Regions from separate parts of the Paenibacillus sp. FSL R7-0333 genome, predicted to be linked through region 1. Evidence: riboswitches for the same ligand, from Rfam matches in the RefSeq annotation. Region 1 holds a riboswitch; each other region holds the start of a gene.

What was found. Region 1 has a riboswitch for cyclic di-AMP ahead of MKY86_RS32045 (3D domain-containing protein). Riboswitches for the same ligand answer to the same signal wherever they lie in the genome.
Positions count from the first base shown of each region.
Region 2: linked by a shared signal. The riboswitch ahead of MKY86_RS15890 (APC family permease) and the one ahead of MKY86_RS32045 (3D domain-containing protein) in region 1 are both predicted to bind cyclic di-AMP.
Region 3: linked by a shared signal. The riboswitch ahead of MKY86_RS15355 (hypothetical protein) and the one ahead of MKY86_RS32045 (3D domain-containing protein) in region 1 are both predicted to bind cyclic di-AMP.
Region 4: linked by a shared signal. The riboswitch ahead of MKY86_RS01125 (hypothetical protein) and the one ahead of MKY86_RS32045 (3D domain-containing protein) in region 1 are both predicted to bind cyclic di-AMP.

Region 1 covers NZ_JBBOBZ010000001.1:7,436,735-7,444,230, reverse strand. The annotation lists gene MKY86_RS32070 (small, acid-soluble spore protein, alpha/beta type) at 54-233, opposite strand; gene veg (biofilm formation stimulator Veg) at 460-735, opposite strand; gene yabG (sporulation peptidase YabG) at 1,005-1,913, opposite strand; gene rsmA (16S rRNA (adenine(1518)-N(6)/adenine(1519)-N(6))-dimethyltransferase RsmA) at 1,988-2,872, opposite strand; gene rnmV (ribonuclease M5) at 2,869-3,420, opposite strand; gene MKY86_RS32045 (3D domain-containing protein) at 3,582-4,742, opposite strand; cyclic di-AMP (ydaO/yuaA leader) riboswitch at 5,029-5,257, opposite strand; gene MKY86_RS32040 (TatD family hydrolase) at 5,457-6,227, opposite strand; gene MKY86_RS32035 (HD domain-containing protein) at 6,282-7,496, opposite strand, start outside.
Region 2 covers NZ_JBBOBZ010000001.1:3,812,106-3,819,601, reverse strand. The annotation lists gene MKY86_RS15905 (sensor histidine kinase) at 1-1,778, shown strand, start outside; gene MKY86_RS15900 (thioredoxin domain-containing protein) at 1,872-2,630, shown strand; gene MKY86_RS15895 (disulfide oxidoreductase) at 2,627-3,061, shown strand; cyclic di-AMP (ydaO/yuaA leader) riboswitch at 3,288-3,447, shown strand; gene MKY86_RS15890 (APC family permease) at 3,577-5,394, shown strand; gene MKY86_RS15885 (ABC transporter substrate-binding protein) at 5,569-6,606, shown strand; gene MKY86_RS15880 (FecCD family ABC transporter permease) at 6,759-7,496, shown strand, end outside.
Region 3 covers NZ_JBBOBZ010000001.1:3,700,525-3,708,020, reverse strand. The annotation lists gene MKY86_RS15390 (sigma-70 family RNA polymerase sigma factor) at 1-916, opposite strand, end outside; gene arsC (arsenate reductase (thioredoxin)) at 1,219-1,638, opposite strand; gene MKY86_RS15380 (arsenic transporter) at 1,660-2,955, opposite strand; gene MKY86_RS15375 (ArsR/SmtB family transcription factor) at 3,066-3,392, opposite strand; gene MKY86_RS15370 (MarR family winged helix-turn-helix transcriptional regulator) at 3,527-3,976, shown strand; gene MKY86_RS15365 (arsenite methyltransferase) at 4,030-4,836, shown strand; gene MKY86_RS15360 (arsinothricin resistance N-acetyltransferase ArsN1 family A) at 4,858-5,352, shown strand; cyclic di-AMP (ydaO/yuaA leader) riboswitch at 5,699-5,862, shown strand; gene MKY86_RS15355 (hypothetical protein) at 6,068-6,535, shown strand; gene MKY86_RS15350 (3'-5' exonuclease) at 6,555-7,088, opposite strand; gene MKY86_RS15345 (TetR/AcrR family transcriptional regulator C-terminal domain-containing protein) at 7,085-7,496, opposite strand, start outside.
Region 4 covers NZ_JBBOBZ010000001.1:262,176-269,671, forward strand. The annotation lists gene MKY86_RS01110 (AraC family transcriptional regulator) at 1-663, opposite strand, end outside; gene MKY86_RS01115 (family 43 glycosylhydrolase) at 812-2,470, shown strand; gene MKY86_RS01120 (hypothetical protein) at 2,585-2,782, shown strand; gene MKY86_RS01125 (hypothetical protein) at 3,299-3,754, opposite strand; cyclic di-AMP (ydaO/yuaA leader) riboswitch at 3,889-4,058, opposite strand; gene MKY86_RS01130 (WD40 repeat domain-containing protein) at 4,265-5,596, opposite strand; gene MKY86_RS01135 (glutaredoxin family protein) at 5,704-5,946, opposite strand; gene ytxJ (bacillithiol system redox-active protein YtxJ) at 5,943-6,269, opposite strand; gene MKY86_RS01145 (SDR family NAD(P)-dependent oxidoreductase) at 6,498-7,220, shown strand; gene MKY86_RS01150 (ThuA domain-containing protein) at 7,299-7,496, shown strand, end outside.

The DNA.
Region 1 (7,496 bases):
AAAGGTACCGCCCGCAGGCGATACCCGGTGCGGCATGACACCGCTATAGCCGCTTACAATTTCCGCGCAGCAGCCTGCTCTGCCAGCTGAATCGCCCGTTTCACCATATTCCCGGCATCGACTGCCCGGATTCCGCCCCAGCCCTCCTGCTCAACCGTTTCGTAGAACCCAAGCTCCTTGGCCAGCTCCGTCTTCAATTCCTCCGACATCATGCTTCGTCTTCTGCGGCTCATTACGAATGCCTCCCTTGTATGCTGCTCTATGATGAACGTACTGCCTATGTAGTATGCAGCCGGGAGGCCAGTGTCATGCAGCATCATTCAGGAAGACCCCCTACATGCAAAATAACCCCACAAAGTGGGGCTTTAGCGTAGGTGATGACTCAGGTACTTTGCGGGGACCCCAAAACATAAAAATTCTATCAAAAAACAGCCCCCCCGCAGGGAGACTGTCATGACGCTAAGCTTTGATATACATAATCCGCATCTGCCCATCGTCTTCGGTAACTGTGATTTCCACAGATTCAGTAAGTATATCGGCATAGCTATAGGAGACACGCTTGAAGGTCTGCTGCTCCTGATCGAGTTTGACAATAAATACAGAAGGGTACGTTTCTTCCAGGACACCGGTGCGTTCAACGGTCTTCCGACGGCCACCGTTAGCCCGCAACGTGATCTTATGACCGACGTGAGCTTCAAGACTGCGTTTAATTTCTAACAGCGCGTTATTAGCCATTACCTGACGACCACCTCTTTCCTTGTCCATTATACAACTTCCATAACCACTTGTCAAATTAAATAAATAATTATAGATGATGAGAAAAAAGTTGTCAACGGAATTTTTTTAGGCGGGGAAATTCCTGACTTAAGCACCTTGTTATCAGTAATGATGACTGGCTCCTCCCTGACCCATCTTGTGTCATAAGCGGCTTCCGTGGCAGCAAAATAGGATAAGCACGAATGCTTACCCTATTCCTTCCGCCTGTTCAGTTATCACTTACCCGGTTATAGCACCGAAGGAGCTACCTTCAGCGTAGCCAGGTTCTGCAGCTGAGGCATTCCGATCCGGAAGCTGCCCCGCGTCTCTATTCCGCCCATCCCCTGATTGCCGCTGATCGTATGGCTCAGTACATCGCTTAAGTTCACCGTATCCCGGATAGAGGTAAAAGAGGCCTTGGCCGCGATATACACCGGGTCCAGGGCATGAATGAGTATTCTGCCCGGGGAGCTGGCGAAGTTGGCACCATTGCCCAGGAGAGCCTCGAAGTGCGACTGGCAGGCTCCGGCTACGATCGTCAAAGCATCGAAATTCCGCTCATATTCACGGGCCACCCGGATGGCTGCCACAAAATTCTGTGAATTCTTATAGCTGCTCAGACTGTACAGATCATAATTCTGCTGTTGCTTAAGTACTCCATCATGGCCGGTAATCACTACGATATCGGGACGCACACGGGGCAGCAGACGGTACAGCGTCTCCGCCATTTTGGATTCGTTGACATGATGTCCCTCAGCCGGTATGCGCAGCTGCTCGTAGAGGCTCAGGCTCTTCTTCAGATAGAGTGCATCACCATCCAAATGCAGGACCTTACCCGGCACTTCAAAATAAGCCGCTTCCTTCGGAGATGGGCCCCAGGTTCCCGTGGACCCCGACACGCTCTCTCCGCTTCGCTGGCTCTGCACCTGCCGGTCTTTACGCAACCAGGTTAGAGATTCTGTTGCCTTGATCTGCGCACGCGCTCCCCGCTCGGTAACCCGTGTAGGAGGCACCTGCACCAGATCCTCCAGCGGGGAATCCGCCAGCAGACGGAACTCCGTGCCTTTAATGACTGCTCTATTCTGCAATATATTGTCTACCCGGAAGGTCACATCGCCGCCATAGGATTTACGAATGACCAAGTCTCCTAGATTCATTACAACACCACCTCTACCCCATGTTATGGGCAAAGGCCCCGGTTGGTTCATCCGCCGGGAGGGTTTTCTGTATTCTATGCGATGCCTGCAGCCAGAAGAACCGCACTGAGCCGCGCATACTCTTCAATGCTAAGCGTCTCTCCGCGCCGCGAGGGTTCAATGCCGGCTTCGGAGAGCAGCGCCTCCAGGCGCTCCCGCCCTTCTTCCGGGAAGAATCGTGCCTTAAGATTATTGGCAATCGTCTTGCGCCGCTGGGTAAAGGACGCCTGAACCACACCAAAGAAATGCTGCTCGTCGGCTACCTCCACCGGAGGACGTTCTCTGACCTTCAGCCGGATCACAGCTGATTCCACGTTAGGCTGCGGGATGAACACCGTACGCGGCACCATACAGACCAGCTCAGGCTCGCTGTAATACTGGACGGCAATACTCAGGCTGCCATACTCCTTGCCGCCCGGAGACGCCGCCATACGCTCGGCAACCTCCTTCTGGATCATGACCACGATATTATCCAGCGGCAGCTTCTCCTCCAGCAGCTTCATGAGGATGGGTGTAGTCACATAATACGGCAGGTTAGCTACGACACTAACCCGGTCCCTGCCCGCGAAATCCTCAGCGAACAGCTCCTGCAGATTCACCTTCAGCACATCGTCATTACGGATCTTTACATGGGGATAAGGCGACAGGACATCCCTAAGAATCGGGATCAGCCTGCGGTCAATCTCTACCGCAGTGACGGCCCCGGCCGTCAACGCCAGCCGTTCCGTCAGTGCTCCAATCCCCGGCCCAATCTCAAGCGCACCGGCTGTGCTGTCCAGACCGGCGGCATCCACAATTTTGTCCAGAATATTCTGATCGATCAGAAAGTTCTGGCCCAGGCTTTTTTTGAAGGAGAATCCGTAACGCTGAATTATCGCTTTGGTTCTTGTTGGGGACGAGATATTCTCGATACCGCTCATGAAGTAATGCCTCCCTGATCAATTTGGGCGAGGGCCTGCGCGAATTCTTCGCGGGTAATGCCGAACATCGCCAGACGTTTGTACAGTTGCTTGCCATTGCAATAACCGATACCGAGCAGATTGCCAAGCTGCATTCTGCGCTCAGCCGCCCGGGGATGCACCATCAGCCCTGCGGCCATAAGCTCATCCAGCCCAATGATGGGCGGCGCCCCCTCGAAGGAGGTATGTACATGCTCCAGCGCATGGCGGATAGCCTCAGGCGAAGCATTCTCTATTCCGATATCTCCTTTGCGGGTTGCATCCTTCTCCGGGATGAAGGCATGCTTGCAGCCCGGCACCTTGGCCGCGACGATTTTGCGGATTCGCTCTCCGGCATGATCCGGGTCGGTAAGAATGATTACACCCCGGCGCTCCATGGCCAGCTTGATCTTGGCAATGACCCTGTTATCCACTGCCGAACCCCCGGTTTCAATCGTATCGGCCTCAACCGCCCGCTTAACGGCAACGGTATCACTTTTCCCTTCAACCACAATTAGCTCTTTAATCATAAATATTTTTACTCCTTACTCCAGAACGCAAAAAGAAGAGGATTCGCTCCCCTTCTTTTTGGCTAAAGAATGTATAAGTGATGAGCGGCAGCTCTCTAAAATTTCGTAAGTGCTTCCCTCACTATATCGTATTAACCGCTAATTTGCAAAAGACTTTACGTTTAGTTCAGCTCCGGCTTCACAGGTCCGATCACATAGAGTGTGCGCGACTTGCGGCCGAAATTACGGGCATGGCTCAGTGAATCGTAATAGACATCCACCTTGTTGCCTTTGATGGCACCGCCGGTATCCTCTGCTCGGCGAAACCCTAATCCTTCAATGTACACCCACCAGCCAATCGGTATAACACTAGGATCTACAGCTATAGTGCGGCCTTCCGTTACGCGTGTGCCGGAGGCAGTACGTGTTCCAATACCCGGTTCCTGAGACGAATACGCAGTCATGGATACGTTTTTGATCATTCTTTTGTACTCGAAATCCACACCAGCCTTACTGGTAACATTGCTGGCCTTTGCGCTGGCTTTAGATGACTTGGAGGTTGTTACAGGTATGGAAACTTTGGCAGTAACTACGACGGGCTTAGGAAGCGGCTTGGTTCCAATGGCAATGATTTTGTCCTTGGTAACCGTCTGTACTTCCTTGCCGATCATGCGCATGGATGCCAGCTCGCCATCTTGATAGATCTTCTCGATGTGCTGGACCATTACGCCAGGCTTACCTGCCTGTGCCACTCTTACGGTTCCCTTGGTCAATGAGGGGTCTGCTGTCTTAATGACCCGGAAAGGCAAATTAGTTGTCCGTTGAACCACATGCTTTTTAATCCGGACAATTTTGATTTCCATGTCTGCAGATACTGCGGTTTCTAGCGAAGGGTAAATCTTGTCTAAGCCTTCCAGGCTGTAGCCCAGCTTGTCGATGGCCTCACCAATGGTATCCTCGGTCGTAAATAACGTCTCGGTCTTTCCGTCTACGGTAAGAGCGAACTTCTGCGCAGTGTTAATCACGATACGGTCGCCGTCTTTTATTTCATCACTAAGGCCAATAGATAATTCATCATGCGCCTGCAGCGAAATCTGTTCCTTAGCCAGCACATCACTGAACAGCGTTTCCCGCGTCTCCAGTGTCTGTACCTGTCCGTCTATTACTAGGGTAATTTCTTTTTTGCTCTGACCGTGTACGTACAGCAGTATTAACAGTGCGATAACAATCGATGCCACACCGGCAAGTAAAACTACGCGGGGATTCACTTGCTTCAACCGTAATGCGAAAGACCTGCTGGATGATTGCGAATCATGGGATACCTCTGGTTGGAATACGCCCACTCTCTCCATCCTCCTTACATAGCCCCGTCGTCCAAGTTAGTTCAAGGTGACTGTATCACTTCTGACGAAACTAGGTTTGAGTTTGCAACAGGATACGCCCGCACTTGCTTCAGCGTTTCCTGCTCATGGATCGCCTGCTCGGCATAGTTACTCCGGAGATCTGTTATATAACAGTATGCCGGGAGCATTCTCATTATTCAAAACAAAAGAAGCCTAAAAAGAGCTCATAGAGGACTCTTTCGTGGCTTCCCGGTGTCGAATACGTCGGAATGCTTATGCACGAGGTTTCCTCTCTTACTTGCGCTTACGGGGTTAGCTGTCGGGTTCGGACATAAGAGAGACGCCCTATCTCAGGTCACCCGCTCACGGCGGTTGCCCTCAAATTCACCCCAAAGACCACGTAAAGAAATCAAATAATGCCTGCGGCAATTCTGTGCCAGTACTCTTGTACGTTCATGCGGCAGCGCATTATTGGTTCCCCCGTTCTCCATACGGAGACTCAGCGAGACGATCCATGAAATTAGTGACTGTCACAGTTACAACAGCTCACTGCACTGAAAAGATGATATCCTGTTTTGATACATGTTGTAAAGGACGATTCAACCACGTTTACGTAAAAAAATGATTAAAATATTGTAATAATCGGCCGTTTTTCCGTCATAAAAGTTTAATATATCCGCTATACTTCATTTTTCGCCGCTTTTACTCCTGTTTTCAGAGTATCCCAAATCGTTCCAGTGCGTTCGCATACGTAATTTCCGCCAATTCCTGTAATTCAATCCCTTTTATTGCCGCGGCCGCCTCCGCTACCAGCCTCACATGAGCGGTCTCATTTCGCTTGCCCCGGAAGGGGTGCGGAGTCAGATATGGGGAGTCAGTTTCGATCAGCAGCCGGTCCAGCGGAGTCTGGGCAAGCACCTCTTTGGGCACCCGGGCATTCTTGAACGTAATCGGTCCTCCAAAAGAAAGATGGAAGCCCAAATCAAGACACATCTTGGCACTTTCCCAGCTCCCGGAGAAGGAGTGCATTACGCCGCCAACCTCGCCCGCCTTCTCCTCACGGAGTATGCGGATCACATCTTCATGAGCATCACGGTTATGAATACAGATCGGCATCTTCAGCTCTCGGGCCAGCCCGATCTGCTTGCGGAATACTTCATGCTGCACATCCTTAGGAGAGGTATCCCAGTAGTAATCAAGTCCAATCTCGCCGATGGCAACCACCTTGGGATGAGCGCATAAGGAGGCGATCCATTCCAGGTCTCCGTCCTTCATCGTGATGGCATCCTGGGGATGCCAGCCAACGGCTGCATAAATATAATCATATTTCTCGGCAAGCTGCATGGTAGTCGGTATCGTATCCCGGTTAAAACCGATGTTGATCATCTTGCTGACGCCGGCTTCCAGCGCCCTGGCAATGACCTCTTCGCGGTCTTCGTCGAATTGTGGAGCATCCAGATGGGTATGGGTGTCGAATAACTGCATTACATTACATCCTTTCGGCCTGTTATTGTATCTATAATTCCAAGCTTGATCTGCTTATTTGGCAAAAATCTCTGCGATGGACGGCGGCAGCTGTGGAAGGGCTTTCTGCAGTCTGTCCTGCGGAAAATACAGATGGTATCTGCCGCGGTGAATACCACTGATAGAGCGAACAATATCCGAGACCTCGGAGATTTCCCTCAGCCGGTCATGCTTGTCCAGAAGCAGGATCTGCTTGCTGTCAAAGCCGTCTCCCGGACGGAACACATCATAGGGAAGATCGGTGGGATAATCAATTTCCAGATCATAATCGGGCCGGAGTCCCGCACCGGCGAAGCTGCGGCGGATTTCGTCAATCGTGTCAGAATCCAAATGCTCCATCTCCACATATTTATACAGTTTACGATGGATAAACCGGCTGCACAAGTCGCTCAGGATGTCATCCTCCTCCAGCGTCCACTGCATGAAGGCAGTCTGCATCAAGGCTTCATCCAGCAGCAGGTACTGCCCTACCGTTACCTCTCCGCTGAATAGATCACTTAAGGGCTCAATCATGAAGCGGAAGGCATGCTGCTGCTGCACCAGCTCCTTGGCCCGGCGGAGAATCTGCCTGAGAATAATCTCAGAGCTGCGGGTTACCGGGTGGAAATAGACCTGCCAGTACATCTGGTACCGTGACATCAGGTAATCCTCAATCGCATGCATCCCCGATTCCTTCACAACCACCCGGCCGTCATAAGGGCGCAGCATCCGCAGAATCCGGTCGATGTCGATGGTTCCATAATTCACCCCTGTATAATATGCATCCCGGAGCAGATAATCCATCCGGTCCGCATCCAGTGGTCCCGACACCAAATTGACAACAATTTCATGCTCATAGGTTTTGGAGATGACCGAGGCTACTTTACCGGGGAAATCTTCAGCCACATCACGCAGAATAGCCGTAATCTCTGTATCCTCCAGAATGATACGGCAGGTCCAGTCTTCATGATCCATTTCGAAAGCTTCTTCTATAGAATGGGAGAATGGGCCATGCCCCAAATCATGCAGCAGTGCCGCACACAGGGTAAGCAGTCTCTCCTCCGGCATCCAGTCCTTATAGCCGCTCCGTTCAAACTGGGAAATAATCCTCCGCGTAATCTCATATACCCCCAGAGAATGGGAGAACCGGCTGTGTTCCGCCCCGTGAAAGGTCAAATAGGAGGTGCCCAGCTGCCGGATGCGCCGCAGACGCTGAAATTCCCTAGTGTTGATCAATCTCCAGATAATAGT
Region 2 (7,496 bases), 3.6 Mb from region 1:
CCCTGGTGCTTGGCACAGGCCTGTGGAGCATGCACTTCATCGGGATGCGTGCAATGGATATGGCCGTTCCGGTATCATATAATCTGCCACTACTGGCGTTCTCGCTAGTGATTCCCGTGGCAGCTTCTTATATGCTGTTAGCTATGCTGAATAACCCGCACACCCGCAGCAGGGTCTATCTGGCTCTGGGCGGCCTGTTGTTCAGCAGCGGCATCCTGATTATGCATTTCAGCGGCATTCTGTCCATGAGACTTACGGCAACGTATGAGCAAGGCGCCTTTTCTATTATTCTGGCGGTATTGTTCGCCCTGATCGTTCCGGTGGTCACCGCTTCCTACGATCCGAAGTGGCTGGAGCAGGCCTACAATATGTTCAGCTTCAAAAAGCTGCTGCTTGTCCTGACCCTGACCGGCGCGTTCACAGGCATCCATTACGCTGCCATGGCGGGCGCTTCATTCCCTCTAGGAGAACCGTCCAGTGCAGCCGCGCACATGCTCTATTTGCAGGATTCGATACTGGGAATGATCCTCTGCGGCTCCTTCCTGTTCATTGTGTCGATCGTCCTTGCTCTGTTGTACAGGGACCGGCAGCGGGTACTCCAGTCAGCCGCCTTCAATGAGCAGCGGTATACAGCGCTGTTCGAGCATAACCCTGATATGGTAATCTGCATTGATCCTGCCCGTAAGAAGATAATCAGTGCTAATCCTGCTCTGCGGGACATTACCGGATATAGCAGCGAAGAACTGGGGAATTATAAGGCGATACTATACAGCGAACGGGATGAAGCTGCCGTACGGGAAGCCATAACGCGCGCTTCACGGGGGCAGTCCTCCAAGCTGGAGCTGAAGGTACGGAGCAAAGGCGGGGAGCAGCTGATCTGTAGTGTCACCGTCTTTCCTTTGCTGCATCATACGGAGCAGTGGGTCTATATTGTGGCCGAGGATGTGACTGCCCTGATGAAGTATCAGTATGAGCTGCTGGAGGCCAGGGATGCCGCGGAGAGTGCGGTGACGATGAAAAGCGAGTTCCTCGCCACCATGAGCCATGAGATCCGCACGCCTCTGAACGGCATTATCGGCGTCAACCAGCTGCTGGCCGAGGAGATCAGCAATCCTGAGCATCTGGAGCTCCTACGGCTTCAGAGTACAAGCAGCCATGCTCTGCTGCATGTGATGAGCGATATTCTCGATATCTCCCGGCTGGAGGCGGATGCCCTCTCGCTGAACAAGGATTCTTTCGGGCTAAAGGCGCTGCTCCAGGGCTGTATGGACTTGTTCAAGGTGAGCACACAAGACAAGCCGTTATCTCTGGAGCTGGAGATCGAAGAAGGGCTTCCGGACAAGTTCACCGGGGACCCTGCGCGTATCCGCCAGATTCTGATCAACCTGATCGGCAATGCGGTGAAATTCACGCCATCCGGCACGGTAACAGTTAAAGTGGAGTCCTATGGCGTCAGGGAGACCGCTCAGGCGCTGCAATTCATGGTGCGCGACACCGGCATTGGCATCTCACCGGATAAGCTGCAGCTGCTCTTCCAGTCCTTCTCACAAGTGGACGGGTCGCATACCCGCAAGTACCCGGGTACGGGTCTGGGGCTTGCGATCTGCAAGAAGCTGGTGGACCTGATGCAAGGAGAGATCTGGGCAGAGCCGGCAGAAGGGGGCGGCACACAATTCTTCTTCAGAATTAAGCTGCAGTCGCAAGAGGATTCCCCGGAAGTATTTTTCGGCAAGGATACAGGGGAGGGGGAGTCAGCAGAGGAGAATGAAGCCGTATAAGACAGCGATTGCCAACAAGAGAGTTAACATTATATAATTTGAAAGTAACTATTCTTTTATCACGACAGTCCAGAGGACGGAAAGGAACTCTCTTTGAGCAAAACGAAAAAGAACCGTGTCATGGCTCCCCAAATGAGCAAGCAGGAGAAGCGCAGGGCAGAGCAGGAGCAGCAGAAGCAGAAAACGAGAATTCTGATCGTGAGTACGGTGGCCATCGTTATTATTATTTTTGTAGGCTTATTCATGCTTGCTTCCAAGGACTCTTCGCCTGCCGGCACAGACAGCACGCCGGTTGCCTTCAATTACAGTGAAATGATGCGGCTTGGCAAGGAGGATGCTCCGGTCAAAATAGTGGAATTCGGCGACTTCAAATGTCCGGCTTGCGCCCAGTTCACCGGTGTCATCAAGCCGCAGATCGTTCAGGGCTATGTAGATCAGAATAAAGCAGCCTTCTATTTCGTGAATCTGGCCTTCATCGGTAAGGATTCGAGAACGGCCTCCCTGGCAGCCCTATCGGTGTATCATCAGAACCAGGAAGCGTTCTGGAAGTACTTCGATGCGATCTATGCCAATCAGGGGAATGAAGAGGAGGAATGGGCTACGCCTGACTTCATGGTGAGTCTCGCCAAGCAGCTGGAACTGCCGGTGGATTATGATCTGCTGCGCAAGGATATTGATGACCGCACCTATGAGAAGGAGCTGGACCGGGATATTCAGCTTGGCTCCGATACGGGCGTAACGAATACGCCATCCTTGTACGTGAACGGCATCAAGGTGAAGGAGCCTTTCAATTTGGAGGCGATTGACGCCCAGATTCAGGCAGCAGCAGCGGGAGCAGGGGCCGCCCAATGACCGCCTTCTCTGCCTTCTGCCGGCGTAACTGTCTCTACTTGGCCTGGTTCGTCTGTGTGGTTGCTGTAGCGGGAAGCCTGTATCTCAGTGAGGTCCTGCATTACGAGCCCTGCAAGCTGTGCTGGTTCCAGCGGATCTTCATGTACCCGCAGCTGTTCCTGCTGGGGATCGCCACCTACCGGGCGGACAAGCGGATCATTCCTTACGTGCTTCCCCTTAGTCTGATCGGCGGGAGCATCTCTATTTATCATTATGCGGAGCAGAAAATTCCGGCGCTCAGCAAGGTGCTTCCCTGCACCATCGGCGTACCGTGCAACAAGGATTATCTGAACTGGTTCGGATTTATAACGATCCCTCTGCTTGCACTTATAGCCTTTGCCTTAATCTCCATTCTGCTCTGGACAGGACGCAAAGAGGAGCCGGCAGAGTAAGAAGCTGACGGGCAGAAGGAAGAGAAGAGAATACCCTTAATTTTAGCAAAAAATAATAGGCAAAAACCCTGTAAAATCACGTGGTAAAGGGATAATGAAAGAGAATGAAAGATCAAGACATACCGGATGATGGATTTGGTTGTTTTGAGTGCTTTTCATTCTTTTTTCATTTGTTTCCACGCTTTACGGAAGACGTGTTGTAGCTTAATATTAGTCCTTGTGAGAAGTTGAATATGCGCTGAATTTTCCGGAAGGAAAAACGGGGGAACCACACTTTGGCCAAGGCCAAAAGGGGTGAATCGGAGCAGGCTACCTGACCTGTAACCGTAGGGCTACCACAGTCCGAATCCGCCAGCTAACCTCGTAAGCCACTAGTGGGATAATGACCATGCACACTAAGGCATGCGGATCATTTCCGTATGCTTATTTTGGTGCCTGCATTTATGAAATCCACTTATGAAAACAGCGCAGGGAAAGCCCATTTCAACTTAACCAAGAGAGGAACTGTTACTACAATGGTAAGCAAGGTAAAACGACTATTGATCGGGCGTCCGATGAAGTCGAACGAACTCGATCATGAAAAGTTATCCAAGGTGAAAGCACTGGCTGTCCTGTCTTCTGATGCGCTCTCGTCTGTAGCCTACGGAACAGAACAAATTCTGATTGTACTGGTGGCCGCCGGGTTCACCGCTATCTGGTACTCCTTGCCAATTGCATTAGCCGTATTGGGCCTGCTGGCTATTCTGATTCTGTCCTACCGGCAGACGATCTTCGCTTATCCCCAAGGCGGGGGCGCGTATATTGTCGCCAAAAGCAATCTAGGGGTTCATACCGGCTTACTGGCCGGCGGCTCTCTGCTGGTGGATTACATTCTGACGGTGGCGGTAAGTGCCTCGGCGGGGACGGATGCAATCACTTCAGCTTTTCCAAGTCTGCATAATCATACTGTCCTCATAGCGGTATCTGTTATCGTGCTCTTAACAATTGTTAACCTGCGGGGAGTGACCGAATCGGCCTCCTTCATCGCTATCCCGGTCTATCTGTTCGTTGTTTCCATCTTCGTGCTCATCATCTCGGGGGTCTTCAAATATATGACCGGCGGCGCCCATGCCCATGTTCCTGAGATTGGCTCGGCGGTATCGAACGTGAGTATGTTCCTGCTGCTGAAGGCCTTCAGCTCCGGCTGTTCGGCTCTGACCGGGGTAGAAGCGGTCTCCAATGCTATTCCTAACTTCAAAGCGCCCGCGGAGAAAAATGCAGCCAAAACGCTGATGCTCATGGGCCTCATTCTCGGGGTAATGTTCACAGGTATTACGCTGCTCGCTTACTGGTACGGTATCATGCCTGATGAGAAGGCCACGGTGGTCTCACAGATTACCGAATCTACCTTCGGCCGCGGCGGACTGTACTTCTTCATTCAGGGGATTACGGCGGTTATCCTGTTCCTGGCAGCCAATACGGCGTACTCAGCCTTCCCGCTGCTGGCGTTCATGTTCGCCAAAGACAAATATCTGCCCCATGCCTTCATGGTGCGCGGCGACCGGCTGGGCTTCTCCAACGGTATTATTTTCCTCGGTGTCATGTCGGCTGTGCTGGTGGCGGCGTTTCACGGGAATACGGAAGGACTCATTCCATTATATGCAGTAGGGGTATTCATTCCGTTCACGCTGTCGCAGCTGGGCATGATGGTCCAATGGTACAGAACGAAGCCGAAAGGCTGGCAGAGCAAGTTCGCCGTCAATACGGTGGGGATGCTCACTACATTAACGATCACCCTGATTTTCATAATCACTAAATTCTCCAGCGTGTGGATGGCCTTTATCTTCCTGCCGGCTGTTATCATCGTGTTCCACCGGATTCACCGCCATTATATGAATATTGCCGATCAGCTGCGGATCTGTCCGGCTACCGATAAGCCTTGTATCAAAGGAAGCACCGTAGTCGTTCCGGTCGCCGGTGTGACTCGCGCTGTACTGCATTCGATCAGCTATGCGAAGTCATTGACCGATAATGTGGTCGCTGTATATGTGGGCTTCGATGAAGAAGAGATTCACAAGATGGAGCAGAAGTGGGAGGAGTGGAACCCCGGCGTACGCCTAATCGTCCTGCGCTCCCGCTACCGCAGCATTATCCGCCCGCTGGTGAAGTTCATCGATACAGTAGAGTGGAAGACCTCTTCAACCGATCATATTACCGTCCTGATTCCGCAATTCGTGACCAAGCACTGGTGGCAGGCGGTGCTGCATAATCAGACCAGCCTGTTCATCCGCTCTTATCTCATGAATCAGAAGGACATTGTCATCGCCACGGTTCCTTTCCATCTGCATAAATAATATAGAAGATTATAGGAAGACGGCTGTTTCTGCTTGATGCGGAGACGGCCGTTTGGTCGTTATTATAAGTTATTGGTTGACATAGAGAATGAGAATCAATATCATCAGTATAGACAAGATGAAGGTAACAGGGCTTTTGCCAATCATGAGGGTAACATACTGGAGGGGTATTCAATGTTTTCGTTCAACCTGCAAGGATCAAGAAGCGGGAAGCTGGCGGTGGCCGGACTTATGACTACAACACTGCTGCTGTCCGCTTGCGGAAATAATAATAGCAACGCAGGCAGTAACGGTGGATCAGGCACCGCACCTGCGGCAACCGCAGAAGCGACTGCGGAGGCCACAGCGGTACCTGCAGCAACTGCAGCACCCGCTGTGGAGAAGACCGTAACGGATGCAATGGGACATAAGGTGACCGTTCCCGCTAATCCGCAGCGTGTAATTGCTTCTTATCTGGAGGATTATCTGGTAGCACTCGGCGTGACTCCGGTTGCCCAGTGGTCTACGAAGAATGGTACTCAGGCTTACCTCGCTGCTGAGCTTAAGGATGTTCCGCCGATCAGCTATGACCTGCCGCTTGAAGCGGTTACCAGCTTCACGCCGGATTTTCACATCGTCCAGTCGGAGGGCTCGGTTCAGAACGGTCTTTATGACCAGCTGAATAAGATTGCACCAACCTATGTACTCGGCGATGAGGTCAGCAGTGACTGGCGTGCGGCCTTGCTCAAGATCGGTGAGCTGCTCAATAAGACACCGGAAGCGGAGAAGGCTATTGCAGACTATGACCAGAAAGCGGCTTCGGCCAAAGCGGCTGTATCTGAGGCGATTGGTGATGATTCAGTAGCGGTCCTGTGGCTGGTGTCTAAGAATTTCTTCATCGTGGACGAGACCCGCAGCAGCGGTGCGGTATTGTATGGCGATCTTGGAGTGAAGCTCCCAAATCTCGTGACCGACATTCCTGCAGAATCCAGAGCACCGTGGAACCCGATTTCACTGGAGAAATTATCTGAGCTGACTGCAGAGCATATCATTCTGGTGAATAGTGACAAGGCAAGCGGAGCTGAGATTACAGAAGGTGCAGTCTGGAAGGGAATTCCGGCCGTTAAGGCAGGGAATGTTCATGAATTCGGCAAAGATACCAGTTGGCTGTACAGCGGCCCTATAGCCAATTCCAAGACCATCGATGATATTCTGAGCAGTTTTGTAAAATAGGTTCTTTACCGGCCGGAGAATAGTGCAGGCTTTTATATCCTCAGGATATAGAAGCCTGCCTCTTTTTTAAGTTGAACAATATTCATATCTTTGCGATAATGAGAATCATAATCATCTATATTTCCCTAATAATCCTGATAAGGAGACGGCATATGGCTTCATCCACAGATTCTGCTCTACAAGCTCCTTCTGTTGAAGGGAACACATCTGTCCGGTCGCGGCCGCTTGCCGCTGCTGTTATTCTGGTGCTGGGAATAGCAGCGATTGTCTTCGGCCTGATGGTATCCGTATCGGTCGGTGCGGCGGATATCCGGCTGGTTACCGTATGGGAGGCGGTGTTCCGGTTTAATCCGGAGCTGCCCCAGCATCAGGTCATCCGGGAGCTGCGGATTCCCCGGGCTGCCGCAGGAGCGCTGGTCGGCGCATGTTTTGCCGTTGCCGGTGCGATTATGCAGGGGATGACCCGCAACCCGCTGGCGGATTCCGGACTGCTTGGTCTTAATGCAGGTGCGGGCGTTGGACTGGCCCTGGCTTTTGCCTTCGCGCCAACATTATCCTTCGCGTACATCATGCTGTACTGCTTCCTTGGAGCGGCTGTGGCCTCACTGCTGGTATTCGGGATCGGTTCGCTCTCCCATAGCGGATTGACCCCGCTTCGGCTGACCCTCGCCGGTGCGGCAGTAAGCGCCATGCTGCTGGCGGTCAGCCAGGGCATTGCTATCCTGTTCAGCCTCTCCCAAGATATCGCCTTTTGGATGGCCGGGGGGATTGGCGGAGCGAGCTGGAAGCAGCTGCAGGTAATATCTCCTTGGGTCGCGGCGGCCCTGATCGGTGCGCTGATGTTGTCGCGTTCGATTACGCTACTGAGCCTGGGCAGGGATGTTGCAGCA
Region 3 (7,496 bases), 3.7 Mb from region 1:
GAAGCGGCAGCCCCATCGCCTTCTGCTGTCGTGTGTACCCAAACATCCCTTCCATCCACTCCATCTCACAATACGGAACATCACGCAGTGCGCCGGGATAATGATCTTCCAGGAATTGCTCTGCCTGCTGTTTGAGCTCCTCCTCAGATAGCCGTGTCCCGTTGTCCAATGAGGCCCAGGAAATGGCATAGTCTAGCAAGTTGCCGTCCCTGGAGAGTGTAGCAGAAACGGCGTCATCACTCCCCGTTTTAACCCATAAGAATCCCACTTCTCCCTTCCCTGTTCCCCTCATGGTGTTCTCTTGATAGTCATTGACGATCAAATCATAATCCGGTGAAACGGCAAACTGGTGCTCTGCCTGTTGTCTTAACTGCAGGCGTAATGTATCCAGGCCTCGTTCGGGAAAATCTTGAGCCATTTCGTTGCGCAAATGCTCCAGCCCCTTCCGTAATTGTGTTTTTACAGTACCTAATGGCATGTCCAGGAGATGGGCGATTTGCTGCTGGGTCAGGTCCTTCTTATATTTTAAGAACAGGAGCTGACGCAGCTTCGGATTCAGACTGGCCAATGCAAGCTCCAGATCCAGGGTTTGATCGATATCATTAACGACCAATGTCTCTTGCGCCTGCGGGTCTTCGCTCAGGTGAACACGCTTGGATTTCTTCAAATGATTGAGCGCCCGGTTCACCACAATTCTGGTAAGCCAGCTCTCAAACGCTTCGGCTTGCTGCAGCGTATGCAGTGACTCATAAGCCTTAACCAGGGCATCCTGAACGATATCCTCCGCATCTTTGGACTCCCGTACATAATGGCGAGCCACTCGGTGCAGCTTATCCGTCCGATCCTTTATAAGAGAAACGAAGGCATCGTGATCTCCGTTTTGTGCGGCGTTGATTTGTTGCTGTGCATCGATCATTGTCGTTCACCTCCTGTTATATAGACAGCTAACTCGGGGGTTTGGATTTAATTAATATAACATTATTCTGGAACTGACCGATCAAGTGACCACCCGCATGCGGTAAGCACGGGTGCCAAAGAGGAGGTCACTCTTGGCGTGTTCCTGCTGAAGCTCCTTCATCCACTGAAGCAGTTCTTCCAGCCCGGTACGGATATTGGAGAACACACAGTCCTTTGTTAGACCACCACATATACATGCTGGGATTCGGGCAGTATTGAACTTCGCTTTATGTGGCAAGCTCGTTTCACCCACTATCGTGACTATTCACCCGTTTCAGCAAATTGTTTGATGCGCTCTCCCACTTGATCACGAACCTGCTGGAAGACCGCCCACTTCTCTTCATCTGTTCCTTGCGCTTTTGCCGGATCGTCGAATCCCCAATGCTCACGTTTCACCTGAGGCGGGGTAATGGGACACTTATCTGCTGCATCTCCACATAAAGTAATGACGAGATCAGAGCTGTTCAGCAGCTGCGGATCAATAATATCTGATGTTTGACCTGAGATATCTATACCTACTTCACTCATCGCTTGAACGGCTTTCGGATTCAACCCATGAGCCTCAATGCCTGCACTATACACATTCCATTCATTGCTCAAATATTTCTTGGCCCAGCCTTCGGCCATCTGACTCCGGCAGGAGTTTCCTGTACACAAAAAGTAAATGGTTTTCTTATCCATGAGTCGCATTCTCCTTTGATTTTAAAATAAGGTCAATGTTATATATAGACCAAGCAGTGTGATGAACAGCGTAGGGATGGTCAAAATAATCCCTGTTTTGAAATACGTGCCCCAGGATATCTTTACTCCTTTGGTGGAAAGCACATGCAGCCACAGTAAGGTAGCTAGAGAACCAATCGGTGTTATCTTTGGTCCCAAGTCAGAGCCAATAACATTCGCATAAATTAAAGCTTCCTTAATCAGTCCCGAGGTATTCGTGGCATCAATAGCCAGTGCATCGATCATTACGGTAGGCATGTTATTCATTATGGAGGAAATCACTGCGGCAATAAAGCCCATCCCCATCGTTGCTGTGAACAGCCCATGATCTGCAATGGCCTGGATGGCATCAGCTAATACATTCGTAAGGCCCGCATTTCTCAGACCATATACAACAACATACATGCCGATGGAAAAGAACACAATGGCCCAAGGTGCCCCCTTCACCACTTCTATTGTGGGGACAGCGGGACTTTTCCTTGCCATGAGTAAGAAAAAGATCGCGATGATACCCGCCACGACAGATACCGGAATGTTCAGAAATTCACTGACAAAGTATCCCGCAAGCAGAACCGCAAGTACAAACCAGGATAACTTAAACATCTGCTTGTCTTTAATAGCCGCTTCAGGTTTTTTTAGCTGGGAGCTATCGAAGTTTCGTGGGATACTTTTACGGAAAAAGAGATAGAGCACACTGATGCTTGCCCCTAAGGAAAATAAGGTAGGCATTAACATCCGTCCGGCGTATTCCATAAAGGTTAGCCCGAAAAAGTCGGCTGATACGATGTTCACCAGATTGCTTACAACTAGGGGCAATGAGGTAGTATCTGCTATAAACCCGCTGGCAATGATGAACGGAAAAACCTTTTTCTCATCAAAATTCAGCGCACGGACCATAGCCAGCACAATCGGTGTTAGAATGAGCGCTGCTCCGTCATTAGCAAAGAATGCCGCGACTACAGCACCAAGAATGATGACATAGATAAACATCCGCATTCCATTCCCGCTAGCAGCTTTGGCCATATGTAAAGCAGCCCATTCGAAGAATCCAATTTTATCGAGGATTAACGAGATCAAGATGATTGCTACAAAGGCCAGTGTGGCATTCCACACAATCAGCGTAACATCCAGAACATCATTCAAGCTGACGACACCGGCAATTAAAGCGAGTAACGCTCCGCCGCAGGCAGACCATCCAATGGACAGATTTTTAGGCTGCCAAATGACAAAAATCAAAGTGACTATAAATATCAGACTTGCCAGAGCTACCAATGGTATTCCCCCAGTTTATGTCTAACTCCACCCATCCGAGCACTCCCTTCAAAGAGTTAAGTTTAATCTCAGGCATCATTATATAATTATACACTTATATATTCAATAGAAAACTGTCATTCGCAGCAAACAGCATTAGACGGTTTATTCAAATGCAATAAAAGGTCACTCGCATTCGGGGTAAGATTTAGGATGGCCTTAACATGGGGTTTATCTACTATATTTAAAGAATAATAGACCCACTGCCCCCTTTTCTGTTCCTTTACCAATCCGCTGCTTTTTAATTTACGTAGATGCTGACTAACGGCTGGCTGAGAAATGTCAAAGAGATCCACGAATTCACATACACACCACTCTCGCTCTTTTAAAAGAGTTAGAATTGTGAGACGTGTTTTATCTCCAAGGAGCTTTAAATCTTCTGCAAGATCATTTAATGTATCCAATTTTGAATCTCCTCTCTTCGTATATAAGACAATACTTATATTCTAATACCTTTATCATCAATTATCAACTAAGCACAATTTATATTTGCATTTTGCAACTAAATGCAGTATAACTAGTTCAAGAGGTGACAACAATGGAAACTCCAAGAGAACTACTCCAAATCATGAGTCGGCGTTTAGGATTACTCAATAAGGATTGCTGTAGCGTAGGAGGATGTAATCTTTCCGCTACCCAAAGTCATCTGTTATATGAGATCGATCGGAGTCACAATCCTTCCATGCAACAAGTCGCCGAAACACTTGGCACAGATATTACAACCTTCAGCAGACAAGTTCAATCTCTGGTGAAAATGAATTTGGTTAAAAAGACATCTGATCCCTCAGATCGAAGAATTTATAACCTGTCACTCACTCCTGAAGGTAAAATGGTAGCTACAACTATTGATCAACAAATGAATGAATACCTGAACGAGGCCTTCTCACACATGAGTGAGTTTGAAGTAGAAACATTACTACGGTCCATTAAGCTTTTCAACGAATCTATGGGAAAACTCAGCAATTGCTGCGCACCCGTAAAAGGGTGACCTTCTCTTTTACTTGTATATTGCAAATTATTTCAGCTAAGGAGTGTATAATCATGAGCAAGCTTACTAATGATCAAATCCGCCAAAATGTACGGGGCCGCTATCAAAAGATTGCTGTAAGAAACGTTGAGACTTCCCCATCCAGCCGAACTTCTGCTGACAGCAGTTGCTGTGACTCCCCATCTGATTTCAGTGCCATATCTGCTAAGTTGGGATATTCCAGTGAGGACCTCGCTTCAGCTCCCGAAGGCGCAAATTTAGGTCTTGGTTGCGGTAATCCGCAGGCTATTGCTGAACTGCAGGCGGGTGAATATGTTTTGGACCTTGGGAGTGGCGGCGGATTTGATTGTTTCCTGGCTTCCCGGCAGGTAGGTAATGAAGGCCATGTTATAGGTGTGGATATGACACCTGAGATGATCAGTCGAGCAAGAGATAATGCCCTTAAAGGTAAGTTCAGTAACACTGAATTCAGATTGGGCCAAATAGAGTATCTTCCTGTCGCTGATCATTCGATCAACGTCATTATCTCCAACTGTGTAATTAATCTCTCCCCAGACAAACAGCAAGTATTCCGTGAGGCTTATCGTGTTCTTCAGCCTGCCGGTCGTCTTGCCATATCAGATATCGTAACTACAGCTGAGCTTCCTCCTGAGATCAAAAATGACCTGGATGAATTATATTCGGGTTGTATCTCAGGCGCCTCTTCCATTGCCGATTTGGAGATCATACTTCAGGAATGCGGCTTTACTGATATCAGCATTGAACCAAAGGACGAATCTAAAACATTCATTAAAGATTGGGTTCCAGGTGCGAACGTTGACCAATACATCGTCTCTGCTGTAATTAAAGCGAGAAAGTAATCTTAAGGGGGTGTTGATATGATCAGTACATTAACTGTCCGTCAGGCCACACCTGAGGATATTGAAAGCATTCTTCGTATCTACAATCAGGGGATCGAGGACCGGATCGCTACACTTGAAACAGAGATGAAAGACTCCTCATATATGGAATCATGGTTCAACGATCACCAAGGCCGTTTTAGCGTTTGGGTTGCTGAACGCGAAGGTGCAGTCGTGGGCTGGGCCTCACTGAACCCATATTCTCACCGTTGCGCGTATAACGGCGTCGCTGACCTTTCTGTATATATTGATCGAAGCTTTCGTGGGCAAGGTGTAGGCAGCTCCCTCCTAGAGTCCATACACAAGGCGGCAAAAGAAAATAGCTTTTATAAAATTGTTCTCTTTACCTTTCCGTTTAATGAGAATGGTCAAGGCTTGTACCGGAAGATGGGCTACCGGCAGGTTGGTGTATTTGAGAAGCAAGGATTGATGGACGGAGCGTTTATTGATGTGATGATTATGGAGAAGCTACTATAAAAATGAAGATCAAAAGGAGAAGTTCCATCCGCAAACGGAGGAACTTCTCCTTTTGATCTATTCCTACAATCTTACTTTCATGGAGGCTCCGCATATCGGGCCTGTAAACAGGAGGATCTTAAACATTATATCTGATCTTAATATCATGATTAAAGAAGCATTAAGATTCATTTAGCCCCATTTAGGTTGCATTAAAAAGTTAATAAATACGCGATAACTTCAGAAAATCGGGGATGAATGCTAGATTACAAGGGATTTTCTTCATTTTTATATCCTATAGAGTCTTATTTAGTCTCCTAGAGAACTTTCAGCATTTTACAAACAGTGATGCTCAGCGTAAGATTCCTTTTAACAAATGCTGAATTCCCGTCAGGCGGGAAGCGGGGGAACCAAATGGCTGTGACCAGCCGAAATGGGGTGAATCCAAAGAAGATTGAACTCTTCACTGGTAGGACGACTCTCACCGTCCGAATCCGTCAGCTAACCTCGTAAGCACTGGAGAGAGCCTGCATTAACCATGCTTTTTTGCTGCGATCCCGCAAAACCTTTCCATTACACTTATCCATCGTACAGAAAACCAAATATTCCGTTTGGCTTGAGCATGCTGCTGTATGTGAGAATGAAACTGAACTGACAGCCTATGTAGCCACAGCTGAGCAGACCCATAATCTGCAGCGTTATATGAAATCTATAGACAACCTAGGAGGCATTATTCATGATTAACGCCAGACTGTCACGAATCGAGTTGTTCGCATTTAGCTGCCGCCCTTCCTTCCTGCATATTTCAGAGCCTTACGGATGCTGGTATGGGGTGTTGAAGTTAACCTTCGGAGGACAGATCAGCTATGGGAATTGCATTCTTTGTGCGGGTGACAATGCGGTGGATTTAATCAAATGGGGCTCTTTTCTGAAAGAGATATGTCATTGTACTGCAGAAGAAGCCACAGAATACGTCCGGATGCACGGACAAGAATGGGCTCCCAATCAACTTAACATGATCAAGACTGCACTCGATAGTATGTTCATTCAAAATGACCAAATCCGAATGAAGGTAGGAGCCGGATCGGAGCGGTATCGCCATCAAAGGACAGAGCAAAGAATCCATTCAATTAATACGGTGAAGAGTCATCTGAATCCAACCATTTTATTTGCAGAATCGGTATCCTATTATTCACTGCTATAGACATGATCAATTTAAATTATCAAAACTCCAGTTGATCAAAAATCTTAACGAAGATTTTCGCAATGTTCTTGGCATCATCGATACCTCTATGGTGAGTACCTTCAAGCGGCAATTCAAGCATAGTCAAGGCTCTCTCCATGCCTACGCCCCGCTCCCTGCCAATCATCCTCCCGTGCTGATGCTTGAGACTGATATGGTTATCCGTCCATTCACTTGCGATTTGATGTAGTGAACAGTCCTTCTGCAACTGGTTTTTATCATAAAACCCCCAGGAGCAGAGGACATGAGGTTCATTGCCTATCCACTCTTGGAATTGACTTATTGCCTGCGGAAAATACATTGCAGCATCCACATCCGCCTGAGAGATGGAGGTAAGCCGCTTACAAAAATCAGAAAGCTGCGGGCTTAATGCAGGCTTGACAAAAATTTGGAACTCGCTCACAGTCTTGAGCCTTTCATTGAGTTTTACGGCTCCGATCTCGATAATTTCGTTTTGTCTTTTGCGGTCATTTTCCCAACAAGTGGCTTCCAGATCAAAAATGATATAGTTCATACCTGCTCCTTTTCTCTATAACCATTCAGTTTGTCATACAACATTTGCGGCATGGCCCGGAGTGTTCGGTCATTCTGCTCTTCAGGAGTAACGTGCGGTTCACTGAGCAGCCAATGTCTGGTCATATTGGAACAGGCATAAGCATGGTAGTTCAAGGAAAATTGCAGATCTTTCATTACAGGAGCTTGCGCGCCTTGTGACAGTGAAGCCAGAAACAAATTTGCCGGGTATGTCTGGGAATGCTCCAATAGGGAATTTTGTCCACTGTCCATCAGGACTTTTTTATAAAATGCTCTTTTCTCATTAAGCTTTTGAAAGAAAAGAGAGGTGACTTTGCTCCATGATTCGTTTGCGTTTTCCGCCATCACTTTATTCAAATCCGAGGAGTAAATCCAATTGACCAATTCA
Region 4 (7,496 bases), 7.2 Mb from region 1:
GTTGGGGCTTATTCCTAGCGAAGCAATGATGGGCTGGATGTGAATGGTGTAATCCGAATTTCCCTGGGTGCAATTTTTCTTAAAAGCCCTTTTGATGGCTTCGGCAATTTCTTTGGCATATTTCGCTGTGGTCATGGATTCGTTGGCACGTATCTCCGTCTGTACCGGCTGGATATCTACAAGCACCTCCAATAACTCGAACAAGACCATTTGTGCTTTTAGCTTTGCTTTGGTGAACGACAACTCAGGCTCATGCAGAATATCGATCCATTTTTGAAGGCATTTTTTCAGCTGGCTATGATACAAATGGGAGGACTTATAGACCCAGTCACAGTTCTTCATAATTCGCATCCGTAAGGAAGGCTCGTCTATATCAAAATGAGCGCAGAAATAGGTCATCGATGTAGCGGAAATGCATTTATTCGTATGCTCGAACCCAGGCGGAATCAGCAGAATATCATCACTGTTCACAATGAATGGTTCATGATCTATCCTAGTCTCTTGAGCCCCATCCAGCACAATTAGAATCTCAAAGGCATGGTGGGATTCTGTAGTCATGCTCCAATCGGCAGGAACGGTCTGTGTATGTGCGCCAAAAAAGCGTATATTCCAATCAATGCGCGGCAGCAGCAGCGTCTGTGCACCTGTGAGATAGCTATTCATATGTTCCAATTTGCAGCACCTGCCTTTGATTTGGGTAAATCTAGCCGTACTCATCCCATCGCATAAGTACGTTAGTAGTTATTATAATATACATAGACAACAGGAAAAGGGTAAATAATATGGCTAAACAGCGAAGGGAAGCAGAAAAATGACAAAGATTAACAATCCTATAATCCCTGGTATGGCACCAGATCCATCTATTATAAGAGTCGATGATGTATATTATATTGCGACATCCTCGTTCCATTGGAATCCCGGCGTTCAAATTTTCAAATCAACCGATTTAGCCCATTGGACGCTGATTGCCTCCGCATTACATAAAGGCGAAGTGAATCTAAGAGGCACCAATACTCCGGCCGGGATCTGGGCGCCGCATCTATCCTATGATTCTAGGGCGAAGCGGTACTGGTTAGCTTATTCGCATATGTTGAACATGGCAGGCCGTGAATTCAACTCGGATTCCTATGCCATGTGGGCAGAAGATATCCATGGACCCTGGTCGGAGCCCATCTATCTGACATCTATAGGCTTCGATCCGGCGCTCTTCCACGATGAAGATGGCAAACACTATGTGTCCATTCTTGAATGGGAGACCCGTGAAGGGTATCAGGCGCCTGGACATATTGTGATCGCTGAATTTGATTTGAATGACGGCAAGCTGGTTGGACATTGGCACCGGGTGACGCAAGGCTTCACCAGCCGCGGCTGTGCTGAAGCACCGCAGATCTATAAATATAGAGAGATGTACTATCTACTATTAGCAGCTGGCGGAACGGGTTATGCTCATGGTGTTGAACTGGGGCGTTCGGAGAATATTTTTGGTCCCTATGAACCGCATCCGTCGGGAGAGCCGATTATCACCTCCTCGCCGCGCCATCTATTTTCACTTGGCAATCCGGATGCCGGGCATTTTGAGATGTATAATCCAAGTTCAATTATGCAAAAAGCAGGTCACGGCTCATTAGTGCAAACTCAAACAGGCGAATGGTATATTGCTCATCTCATGTCACGCCCTGTGGAAGGAACGCTAATGAATCCATTAGGCCGTGAAACCTCTATTCAAAAAATGCATTGGACAGAGGATGGCTGGCTGGAAATGAAGGATGGATCCAATATAGCGAAAATGGAAGTTGAGGGGATGACAGGTGTTGAATTAGAGGCCGATGGAATCTCTCATGACGTATTTGATGATTTTAATCAGGAGAAATATGATCTTCATTTTCTGACTCCGTACCGGGACCAGCAAGCGGCATGGGTGAATACGATTGAACGTCCGGGTTACTTACGAATTCATGGAGAGAATTCTTTTTTCTCGCAGATCAATCCGGCGATTATGGCTACGCGTGCAACCTCCCTTCATTATGAAGTGCAAACCAAGGTGGAGTTCCACCCCGATCATTACTCGGAAACGGCCGGTCTGGGGCTATACTATGATTCGAATAATTGGCTGTATGTTCACTTGACCCACTCCGAATCAGAGGGCACCGTTCTGTATGTACTGCAGGCCAAGCTGGGAGAGCGCATCGAGCTGGTCCACAATTACATTCCAGTCCCTGAAGACACAGCGGAGCTCAAGATTATCTATCATTCAGGCATCGCTAGTATCCTTTACCGCTTCGGGGATAACGGGGATTGGCAAGTTTTTGTAGAGAATATTGATGCTCTCTATCTGTCGGATGAAGGCGTGAACGGGGAGCCGGGGGAGATTGGCGGATTTACAGGCTTGTTCAATTTCATCGGTTCCGTGGATGCTCACCAGCATGACTCCTTCGCTGATTTTGACTACTATGGAGTGAAGAATTACTAGCCAAGGACGCCATACGTTCTTCCGCCCGGGTGTGCCCGGAGCCGTGGTGAACTGGTGAAAACGCCGGAGATGGTGTACCTTAGTAGTATTAGTCTTTAGGAGTGGTGAATGGTTGTGAAGAAAAGTAGACAAACCCCCGTGCTGGTCGCGGCCTCTATCCTGCTCATTATTGTTAGCAGCCTGATCCCTTCGGATCAGTCGACTTGGTTGGGGGCGTTACAGACCCTTCTGCTGGGAGCCGGACTGCTCGGCTGCTGTATGGCTTTTTGGCGGTTTGCCAAGGGCGGCAAGGGTGGTAAGGGCAAGAGCTGAGTTCTATGTACTGAACGGCCGGTGGAGACAGGATCACTGCATGGGATGGTTGAGCTATGTAAGGTGAGCCAAGCACTGTATGAGCGCTGGCGCTGAGAGTCAAGGACTAAGTCGCGGCGGATGCTGCGGCTTTTTTTGATAGATAATGAATTTATATGTTTTGGGGTCCCCGCAAAAGTACCTGAGTCATCATCGAAGCTAAAGCCCCACTTTGTGGGGGGATTTTGCGGACTCAGCGGCCCTTATTTTGTGAAAAAGACTGATTATCTTCCCGGTGCGGACTGAGAGGACCTTAAAGGGCTGTATGGAGCGCAAAATGAGGCGGAATTGGTTAATTAAGCGCCCCTCAGTCCGCATGGCCTTCGGAATGGTCCCATTTGCTGAAATAGCGGATCTGTAGTCCGCATGGCCCGCTATCCATCTCCTTTTGTCGCATCCGTACCCTAATTCCGCCACATCCAACTCATTCCGCCGCACTCATTTCTATATCCCGCATATCCCGCGTTATCCCCCACCTCAACCCGCCGAAGGGCGGTGGACCGCAGGCAAGGCTGAATGTGCGGCTGCCATCTGTTCGCGTATTCCTCTGAGCCGGGCTTTGAGCTCGGGGACGCTGCACTCAAGGATCTGGCTGATGTCGGAAAGGGGGAGCTGGATGCCGTACCATAAGGCACTGGCAACGTGATCGTCCCAGCTCAGCGGCGCAGAAGCGCAGCGGCCGCGGTCGTGGGCGAGCACTGCGCATTGGCGGATGCACTCTCTGTAGGCAGCCGCAGCAGCGCCGTCACCTGAGAGGCTGCCCTTCAGCCATAGTGTATGGAGTGCTACGAAGGTGGCGATTGCAGCTTGTTCGGCGCGGGCGCCTTGCTCCAGCAGCAGGCAGCTAAGCGCATAGACGGGACCGCTATATTGCTGGGTGTAGGGGTTGAATCCGGCAGCGGCTGTTAGTTTGGGCGATAAGGGGTCAGGCATGTGGTCACATTCCTTCCTGAATCTATACTGTGCAGTTCATTCCAGCGCGCAAAAAACCGCAGGCAGAGGAGGACCTCTGCCTGCGGTTGTGGGTAACAGGCTTAAGACGCCTGGCACAAAAGCGTGGCGGATCAGGGCTCTCTCCTTACGCTTACGAGGTTAGCTGTCGGATTCGGACGGTGAGAGTCGCCCTACCTGCCGGAGACCTGCGCGTGGCATTCTCCTTCGGATTCACCCCAAGTCGGCCTGACGGCCGGATGGTTCCCCCGTTTTCCACATGACGGAAATTCAGCGTGCATGCATATGCTCATTTTCATGAATGCGTTCATTTGCTTTCAACACGAATCATACTCTCTTCAGAGGGGGTTTGTAAAAATGGAAAAGAGTGCTATTCGTCTTATTTTCAGCAAATGGCTGAATGGATGTGCATAGGGAAGCCAAAACACCTATATGTAGCAGATTATCTGCCATTTATCTCGCTCAAGCGCTGTTTTTTATTTTTGGCAGAGCTCACCACCAAAGCGACTCATTCTGATTCTTCCAGGCAATAATCCGCTTCATCTCACGAACGGTTCCTGTTGTAATCTCATAGTCGCTGCGTTCAGTGGCATGAAGGTCCAGGAAATGCAGCATCCCTCCATAAGTCCCCACGGCCAGTATGGTCTCATCAGGATTGACAGCTAATCCAGAAATGGTGCTTCCGGCATAATAACGCCACAGCTCCCGCCCCTCTGCATCAATGAGCCTCAAGTATCCATAGGCATCGCCAATGACAACACCGTCCTTCAGTGCCGCCGCCGCATATACCCGGGCTTCCTCGTTAACGACCGGATATTCCTGATCGGACGAGAGTTTACCTGACTCCGCATGTTCAAGGGACACAGCAAGGGTAACGCCATTATAGAAGTGGCAGGCATTGTACCACACGCTGTGCTGGTCCTTCGTAAATATAGTATAGTGCGGGTAACTGGATTCCGGATTGAATAAGTGAACCTGCCTTAAAGTTGTGTCATATAAAAGATGATCACTGCCCTGGCTGCCATAGGCAATCCATCTTCCATCCGGAGAGACGGCACCATGCGGCATGTCAATTTCAATATGCTCCATCTCATCTGCTTTATATTCTTCGAGATCAGGATGCAGCAGCTTCACCTCCCATAGCTTCTCCTGCGATTGCTGGACCAGGAATATCCCCTGGCTTGTAACAAGCAATAACGCTTGGCCCCCGTTAAAAGGAATGACTTGCTCCAAGGGTAACTCCTGATCCAGGCTGTCTATGTCCAAAACGGGGAAGTCCGGGTCCAGCGCTTGAATCGTGCCATTCAGCTCACGCCATGTGAGATCTGCTACAACTTTTCCTTGTAGAGTGCTGTTCATGGATTGCATAATGGTAATGCCTTGAGTTCCGGCGAGTGCATAGAACTGATTGTCAGGAGATGCCCCAACCAGGCTAAACTCGTCGAATACGGAAATAACATCCTTATGTACAGCCACAACTGCATTCTTCTCCCAAGGTGAGCCGGTGCTGAACACCACAGCATCATCACTTATGAAATGGATACCGCGAATCGCCTGCATCTCCTTCTGGAAGTGCCCGGAGAGCGGCCACGTTGCCGCCGGTAGTTGCTCCCGCAGCTCAGCAATCTCACCGTGCTCATTAGCTCCTCGAATCATCTTATAGATTTTGGCGGCGAGGGCGCCGCGTGTATCCTCTGCGGGTTCGTTTCCCGCTTTGTCCCAGCCTTCTGTCAGTCCCTTATGTACGAATTGATTGACGTCGCTCACATAACGTTGTCCTTCTTCACGCCATTTGGCGGCACGCTCATCCTGTAGCCACTTCAAAGGATCAATCCTCCTTGTCCAGATATATATAAATATACAATTATTTCATCGATGAATCGCAAAAAAAAGGCGCTGCTCCTGTTGAGAGGACAGCACCTTTGCGTATATTACAGAACAGCAGCATCCATAAGCTCCTGAAGCTCAGGGAGATTGAAGCCCTTGACCGCCCGGTCCCCGGATACGGTGACTGGAATGCCCATGAAGCCCAGCTTCTCCACTTCCTCCTGATAGACGGAGCTGGTCATCACATCCCGGACCTCGAAGGGAATGCCCTTGCTCTCCAGCAGCTGCTTGACCTGATTGCATTCGCCGCAGCCGGAGGTCGAATAGACAATTACGTTCGCGCTCATTGTTCCACTGCTTCCTTTATCGCTTTTTGGGTAATCTTCCAGTGTGAGGTGTTCCAGCGGACTTCGCTGTCCTCCAGCAGGAAAATCTGCGGGGATTCATGCTTGATCCCGAAATCCTCAGCAATCTGATTGGAGACAGGACGGTCTTCGATCACATGAACCACGGCTGCAGGCGTATCTGAATGCTGTGTATAGGCCTGGAACTCCTCGTTGGCCTTGGCGCTGATCGGGCAGGTGGTGCTGTGCTTGAAGAGCAGTTTTTTGCCAGGCTGCCCGATATATTGCTGTAGTTCTTCCTTAGTGTGAATTTGTTGAATAGACATTGGAGGATCACCTTCCTGGGTAAGAGTTAATGAAACCTGTTGTCAACAATTGTGTTGTTAACAACTATTAATCATGATTGTAGCATAGTTCAAAATTAAAGCAAAAGTAAAGTTCTGCTTAGCCTTCCCCTCCCTTGAAGGATGTTGTTAAAGGCCTGCGGCCATGCTAATGTGGGAGGGATGAACCTAGGCTCGGTGCATAATCATGCAGATATGAGGGGGGAGCTTATGAAAAGGGTTGCTTGTGTTACCGGTGCTGACCGTGGACTGGGATTGTGCCTCGTTCGATCTCTTTTGGAGAGTAAGTACATGGTGTTTGCCGGACAGTATTTGCCGGATCCTGCGCTACTTGAAGCTTTGAAAGCGCAATACCCGGATAGCCTGAAGCTGGTTCCTCTCGATATCGGCAGTGCAGGGAGCGTAAAGGAGGCCGCGCGGAGTATTGCCGGAAGTACAGGGCACCTTGATATGATTATCAATAACGCAGGGATTATCCACAAGTCTGATGATGCAACAGTGCTCGTGGATATGGATGATGAAGCTATGGCGGAGATTTATAACGTGAACACGCTGGGTGCGCTGAGGGTGAGCAATGCATTGATGGGCTTACTGCTGCAAGGCCGCCAGCGTCTGGTGGTTAATATCTCGTCGGAGGCCGGAAGCATCGGGCGGAACAAGCGGATCAATATGTATGGCTACTGTATGTCGAAGGCCGCGCTTAATATGCAGTCTTCGCTGCTGCACAATCACCTGCGTGCGATGGGCGGACAAGTGCTGGTCTTCCATCCCGGCTGGCTGCAGACCTATATGAACGGGGAGAAGGATGCAGAGGCGCCTGTAACTCCTGAAGAATCAGCAGGCAAGATTATGACGATCGTTCATAACCACAAGATGTATCTGGCCGAAGAACCGGCTTATATCGATCTGGACGGCAATCTCTGGCCCTGGTGACAGCGGCAGAGGGAACGAATCAGGGGTGACACTGACTTTCCGGTCAGGCTAACTTGGCAAAAGAGAGGTGTGTGTAGCATGTCTTCATACAAAGCATTGGCGTTCGGCAGCTATACCGAAGTGAAGTATCATCCCTTCGAGGGGGTAGACCGTGAGCTGGAGCAGCTCCTTAAGCCGGAGCTCCAGGTGGTCTCTACGGAGGATTACGGACGGATGAACCAGGCAGAGCTGGCAGAATGCAGGCTGGTGGTCTCCTATACGGAATTCTCAGAGGAG